DNA from 3 places in the Rhodoferax koreensis genome. Region 3 is predicted to be linked to each of the others. Evidence: predicted binding sites of a transcription regulator. Region 3 holds the regulator's gene; each other region holds the start of a gene.
What was found. Region 3 encodes FNR, which switches genes on or off when oxygen is low (the NO sensors DNR and NnrR bind a similar motif). Its sites were predicted from a motif close to TTGATNNNNATCAA; they were not measured.

Region 1: the regulator FNR is predicted to act here: its motif matches at 1,375-1,388, upstream of RD110_RS26040 (hemerythrin domain-containing protein).
Region 2: the regulator FNR is predicted to act here: its motif matches at 1,326-1,339, upstream of RD110_RS11195 (universal stress protein).

Annotation. Positions count from the first base shown of each region.
Region 1 is NZ_CP019236.1:5,633,628-5,635,892, forward strand. It holds gene RD110_RS26035 (fatty acid desaturase) at 1-748, shown strand, start outside; gene RD110_RS26040 (hemerythrin domain-containing protein) at 827-1,318, opposite strand; gene RD110_RS26045 (phosphoglycerate kinase) at 1,475-2,265, opposite strand, start outside.
Region 2 is NZ_CP019236.1:2,363,859-2,366,123, reverse strand. It holds gene RD110_RS11200 (cyclic di-GMP phosphodiesterase) at 1-1,159, opposite strand, end outside; gene RD110_RS11195 (universal stress protein) at 1,404-1,847, shown strand; gene RD110_RS11190 (malonate--CoA ligase) at 1,852-2,265, opposite strand, start outside.
Region 3 is NZ_CP019236.1:1,807,054-1,809,318, reverse strand. It holds gene RD110_RS08550 (OmpW/AlkL family protein) at 1-493, opposite strand, end outside; gene fnr (fumarate/nitrate reduction transcriptional regulator Fnr) at 571-1,359, opposite strand; tRNA gene RD110_RS08540 (tRNA-Pro) at 1,796-1,872, opposite strand; gene RD110_RS08535 (MerR family transcriptional regulator) at 1,897-2,265, opposite strand, start outside.

The sequences.
Region 1 (2,265 bases), 2.0 Mb from region 3:
CGTGGGCCACAACGTCGTGCACCACGGCTTCACCAACCTCAAGGGCGTGGATTTCGTGTGGGCGCCGCTCACGCGCGAGGAATACGATGCGCTGTCGCCATTGGGCCGGCTGATGCAGCGCATCTACCGCAGTGGCTGGGGGCCGGGCATGTACTACATGATCGAGATCTGGTGGAAGAAGATGATGTTCCCGCGCAAGTCGGTCATGGGCTCCACCAACCGCGCCATCTTCACCTGGGACTGCCTGCTCGTCACCGGTTTCGCCGCAGTATGGATCGCCGCCCTGGTGGCCGCCGCGCTGGTCACCGACCAATCGGTCACCCTGCTGCTCCTGCTCGGCTTCGTCGTGCCCATGTTCTTCTGGTTCAACATGATGGGCTTCGTGATCTACGGCCACCACACCCATGTGCGGGTGTCGTGGCATGACGACCGCGCGGTCTGGCAACGGGCCCAGCCCTTCGTCTCGACCACGGTGCACCTCACGTTCCCGGCCCACATCGGCAACATGCTGCACCACATCATGGAGCACACCGCGCACCACGTGGACATGAGCATCCCGCTCTACAAGCTCAAGGCCGCGCAGGCCAAGCTGGAGGAACTGCTGCCGGGCCGGATCGTGGTGCAGCCGTTTTCCTGGCGCTGGTACTTCGACACCGCGCGCGCCTGCAAGCTGTACGACTTCACCCAGAACTGCTGGACCGACTTCAAGGGACGGGCCACGAGCGCCCCCCGGGCGATGCCGGCCTGAGTTGGATCTCGCCGCCATGAAAAAAGCGCCCGCGGGCGCTTTTTTCATGGGCTCGGCACGGCCCCTCGCAGCAGTTCTTCAGGCCTGCGCCGTGTCCCGGGCGCTGGTACACGCGCCGCCACAGCCGTGCACCGGCTCCTTGGGCAGGGCGTCGGGGCTGCTGACCACACCGGTGGCGGGATCGAAGCCGGCACGGCGCAAGTGCAGCGCGAGCGCCGCGTCCATGCTTTGCGCATGCTGGGGAAACCACAGTGCGAGTTCACGGGCCATCTCGCGCACGCTGGCCAGGTCGCCGGCCGCTGCCCGCACCGCACCTTCGCGCATCACCTGCAGCACCACCTTGTGCTGCAGGCTGTGGCAGTTGCCCGAGGCGAAGCGCGTGGCCAGCATCCAGCGGTCTTCCTGGCCGAAATGGTCTTCGGTGTGGGCGATCAGTTGCAGCCAGGCTGCGGGCAGTTGCCCATCGGGCGCGGATTGCACCACCGCGAGCAGATCGACGAATTCGCGGTGGGTGTCGTCCATGAGGGGCAGGTCGAGCGACAGGGCGTCGGACCATTCGAGCTGGGCCATGCGGTTTCTCCAGAGATGAGGCTCTCGGAGCTTAGGGGCCCGGCCGCGCGGGCGCCTTGATCCAGGTCAGCGTCTGGGGCAGGCCTGGTTTTCATGCATGAAATCGGCCTGTCACGCAGAGTGGAGCTGCGTGACAAGCTCATGAATTCATAGCAATCAGCCGGCCGCCCGCTTCTCCAGGATTTCCAGCGCCGGCAGCGTCTTGCCTTCCAGCATTTCCAGGAAGGCGCCGCCGCCGGTGGAGATGTAGCCCACGTCCTTCTCGATGCCGTATTTGGCGATCGCGGCCAGCGTGTCGCCGCCGCCGGCAATGCTGAAGGCCTTGCTTTCGGCGATCGCCCGGGCGATGCCTTCGGTGCCCTTGGAGAACGCGTCGAATTCGAACACACCCACCGGGCCGTTCCAGACGATGGTGCCCGCGGCCTTGAGCTGTGCGGCCAGCTTCGCCGTCGTTTCGGGGCCGATGTCGAGGATCAGGTCGTCCTCGGCCACGTCGGCGGCGGCCTTGACGGTGGCCGGCGCATCGGCGGCAAAGGTCTTGGCCGTGACCACGTCGGTGGGGATCGGCACCTCGGCGCCGCGCGCCTTCATGCCGTCGATCACGGCGCGGGCCTGGTCCAGCAGATCGGGCTCGGCCAGGCTCTTGCCGATCTTCAGGCCGGCGGCCAGCATGAAGGTGTTGGCGATGCCGCCGCCGACGATCAATTGATCCACCTTCTCCGAGAGGGCCTTGAGGATGGTCAGCTTGGTCGACACCTTGGAGCCGGCGACGATGGCCACCAGCGGCCGCTGCGGCTGCGCCAGGGCCTTGGTGATGGCGTCGATCTCGGCGGCCAGCAGCGGGCCGGCGCAGGCGATCTTGGCGTATTCGGCGATGCCGTAGGTCGTGCCCTCGGCGCGGTGCGCGGTGCCGAAGGCGTCGTTGACGAAGATGTCGCACAGCTTGG
Region 2 (2,265 bases), 560 kb from region 3:
CCTCCTCGCGCGGCACGCTCACGTCGTGCACGATGACCCGCGGCTTGAGTGGCCGCGCCGAGTTCACCGAGACCACGATCGCAAAACCGTCGTTCGCCAGCTGCACCACCGAGCCCGGGGGGTACACCCCCATCATGCGGATGAACGCGCCCAGCGTGAGACTGTCGAAGCGCGGCTTCATCTGCGCGAAGATCAGCGACAGCGCCTCGTGCGGCGTGAGTGCGTTCACCAGCCGGGCCGGGTTGCACAGGTTGTCGTAGTGGTTGACCAGCGCCAGGATCTTGCTCGCGGCAAGCATCCGGTCGCCGCGCAACTGCGCCGGGAAACCCGAACCATCGACCATCTCGTGGTGCTGGGCGATCGCAGAGAGCACATCGGGCGGCAAATCCATGCGCTGGCCGATCTGCAGGCTGTGCTGCACGTGTTCGCGGTAGAACTGCAACTCGGAGTCCGAAAAGCCGGGATCGGCATACCGCATGCGCTCGGGCAACTGGCTCTTGCCGAGGTCGTGCACCAGCGCCGCCACGCCCAGCGCATGCAGTTCGCCCGTGGGCAGGCCGAGCGCCTTGCCGAGCAGGAGCGAGATCACCATCACATTGACCGGGTGCTCTGCACTGCGGTCGCCCATGGTCTCTGACAGCAGCCGGATGGCCGATTCGCCGTCGCCCAGGATGTCGTTGACACAGCCGCCCACCAGCGCCTGGCTCTGTTCGCGCGCGGCCGCCGGCTTGCTGCCGGCCTGTTCGGCGATGCGGCGGAACTGGCGCATGGCCTCGGTGAACCGACGCTCGCAGACCTGCAGGCTGCGTTGCTGGGCGTTGAGCTTCTCGCGGCGCTGGGCGCGCGCCTGCGCGACTTCGTCCAGGGGCGCCGCGGCCGTGGCCACTGGCGCCAGTTCATCCGCCACAGCCTCCGACGTAACGGCTGGAGACAGGCCGGCCGGTGCGTCACCGACTTGGAAGGCTTCGTGGGGCGTCACCGCTGCCGCGTCGCTCTGAGCGGGAAAATAACGCACCTGGCTCAGGCCGAGCGAGCGGATGGTATTGATCTGCTCTTCGGAGACGATGCGGAAACTGCCCTTGGGAAAGGGGTGGTCCATCCAGCCGAGATCGAGTTGTACGAACAGGCCGCGACGCAGCTGCGCGACATCAATCCACATCGACTGGTTATCTTGCATAGAGCTAAAACAATTTGTGCGCACAAAACATCGAAACATTATGACGCGGGAGAGTGACACATTGTTACTCCGTTCGTCATATCCACGACAGTCGGGCACGCATTTTTGCGAAGTCGCGGCGCGAACCGGCCTGGCAAGCGGTAGACGCTTGACACTTATCAACCCACGGGTGTATGCCCTCGCCTATGCTGGGCCTTCAATCGAAGAATTTCAAAGGAGATGGATCATGTACAAACGCATCCTGGTCGCCACCGATGGCTCCGAGCTTTCCCAGAAGGCGGTGGACAACGCGCTGACGCTGGCCTCCCAGCTCAATGCCGAGGTGGTGGCGCTGAAGGTGGTGCCCCATTACCCGCAGAGCTATTTCGAAGGCTCGGCGCCGATCGACCTGAAAGCCGTGGGCGATATCGAACGCCAGTGGCGCGAAGCCGCGGCGAAGGTGGTGCAGGCCGTTCAGGTGGCCGGCGAGGCGATGGGCGTGAAGGTCCGCCCGGAAACCGCCACATCCGACCTGGTCTCGGAAACCGTGATCGCCACCGCCACGAAGCACGGCTGCGACCTGATCGTCATGGCCTCGCATGGACGCAACGGCCTCAAGCGCCTGTTGCTGGGCAGCGAGACGCAGCAGGTGCTGACGCACTCGCACATTCCCGTGCTGGTGCTGCGCTGAGCGCTCAGGCGAACAAGGCCTTGTATTTTTCGCGCAGCAGGTTTTTCTGAACCTTGCCCATGGCGTTGCGCGGCAACTCGTCGACCACGAAGCAGCGCTTGGGCAGTTTGAAGTTGGCCATGTCGGCCTTGAGCGCGGCCAGGATGTCCTCCGGCAGCAGCCGGGCACCGGCGCGGGCGATCACCACCGCCACGCCCACCTCGCCGAAATCGGGGTGCGGCACACCGACCACGGCGCTCTCGGCCACGCCAGGCAGTTCGTTGATGCGGCCCTCGATCTCGGCCGGATAGACGTTGTAGCCGCCGCTGATGATCAAGTCCTTGCTGCGACCCACGATGGTGACGTAGCCGTCGCCGTCGATGCGGCCCACGTCGCCGGTCTTGAAGAAGCCGTCGGCGGTGAACTCCTCGGCCGTCTT
Region 3 (2,265 bases):
TCTTCGCGAACTCATAGTCGAAGCCAGCCTGCAGGGCCAGGCCGAAGCTGTTCTTGCTGAGCGAGGGGTCCAGCGCGGCTTGCACGGCCGGCGAGAACTTGACCGAGGAGAAACGCGTGTAGTTCAGGCCAGCGCCGAGGTAGGGCTTGAACTTGCCCAGGTCCGCGAAGTGATACTGCAGCGTGAGTGTCGGCGGCAGATGCTTGAGTGAGCCGATGTCCGAGCCGCCTGCGCGCACGGTCTGCTTCTGCGGATAAGTGAGCACCAGTTCCGTCGCCCATGCGGGAGTGAAGAAATAAGTGAAGTCCACCTCGGGCAGGACCTTGTTGTTGATCGACAGGTCGAGGCCGGTCGAGTCCTTGTTGGCGCTGTCCAGGTTCACCGCGCGCACACGCACCAGCCAGGGGGTTTCCTGCGCGCCTGCGTCCATTGCCGTGAAGCCCATTGCCGCCACGGCCAGAAGGGCGGCGGCCTTCGTATTCAGTCTTGACATTTTGATCCTTTGAAAGAGCCCAATCGCTCTCAAGGATTGGACGCTTTACAGGTCCGACGGACCTTGTGCGGGATCAATCAAGACGCAGTCAGCGGCACGTTGGCCACTTGCTCAGACGCAGCAAGCGGCCTTGGTGCGGCATCGGCACCGGTGTCGTCCAGGTTTCCGACACGCCGCAGGCCGGCGGTGGAAAGGATCTGGATCTGGCGCTGCTTCACCAGCAGGATGCCTTCGGCCGCGAACCTGGAAAACGTGCGACTGACCGTCTCCAGCGTCAGCCCCAGATAGCTGCCGATGTCCTCGCGCGTCATGCGCAGCACCAGTTCCGTCTGTGCAAATCCGCGCGCATGCAGCCGCTGCACGAGGTTCAACAGGAAGGTGGCCACGCGCTCGTCCGCGGACATGGCGCCGAGCAACAGCATGACGCCCTGATCCCGCACGATCTCTCGCCCCAGAAGCCGATGGATGTGGTGTTGCAGCGAGGGGATGTCGCGTGAGAGTTCTTCCATGCGGTTGAACGGCATCTTGCACACCTGGGCATCCTCCAGCGCAACCGCGTCGCAGCTGTGCCGGCCCCCCACAATGCCGTCGAACCCGATCACCTCTCCGGCCATCTGAAAACCCGTGACCTGCACGCGCCCGTCCGGCGTGCCGATGCTGGTCTTGAAATGGCCCAGCCGGATGGCATACAGCGATTCGAAGACATCGCCCTGACGGTAGAGAAACTCGCCGCGTCGGATGGCATGCCGCTTGTCGATCACCTTGTCGATGCGTTTCATGTCGCCGGGATCCAGCCTCGGAGGCAGGCAGACATCGACGAGTTCACAGTTGGCGCAACGGACTTGGTTCTTGGGTAGATGGCTCATGGGTGTTTCTTGATGCAGCACAGACATTCTGTGCACTACCGGAAACACCGGTTTGATCTGGGTCAACGCGGGCGGTGTCGGCGCCATGGCGGCGGAGTGCCGCGGCGGCGACCAGGCCCAGGGCCACGAGCGCGAGGGAGCGAGTAACCCAAAGCGTTGAAGCAACCGGTCTGTGTAGACCCGTCAGGAACCAGGTTGAAGTCTTGCCCCGTGTTGATGCGCAACAGTGATAGATTCCTTCAGTTTTCCGCGGCTAAGCCAAAACTGGCCCTGGCAAAGAATCAACAAGTTACGTATTTTTACATAACAAGCTGTTAAGTTTTCCGTGAAATTTCTCACATCGGGAGATGGCGTGCTTTCAGCAGCGGGTCGCGCTTACCCAACGAAAATGGGCCCGACATTTTCATGTCGGGCCCATTGATTCAATGAATTTCTATGGTCGGTGTGAAAGGATTCGAACCTTCGACCCCTTGCACCCCATGCAAGTGCGCTACCAGGCTGCGCCACACACCGATCAAGCCCTGAATTATAACCCGCTCAATCGGCCTCAAGCAGCAGATCGCGAATTTCGACCAGTTCGCGGCGCAGCCAGGACACCTGCGCACTGGCGATGGCGCCATCGCCCTCGGTCAGCGCCTCGGGGTCGGGGAAGCTGTCGCCGATCAGTTCTTCCTCCTGGTCCAGACCTTCCAGCACCACAACGCCTACGCCGTCGAGCATGACCTCGCCGTTGCGCCGCTTGTCGCGTTCGCCCTGCACGATCTCCTGCAGCTTGTTGCGGGCACCGCTGATGGTGAAGCCTTGGTCGTACAGAAGGTCGCGGATGCGACGGATCATCAGCACCTCGTGGTGCTGGTAGTAACGCCTGTTGCCGCGCCGTTTCATGGGACGAAGCTGCGTGAATTC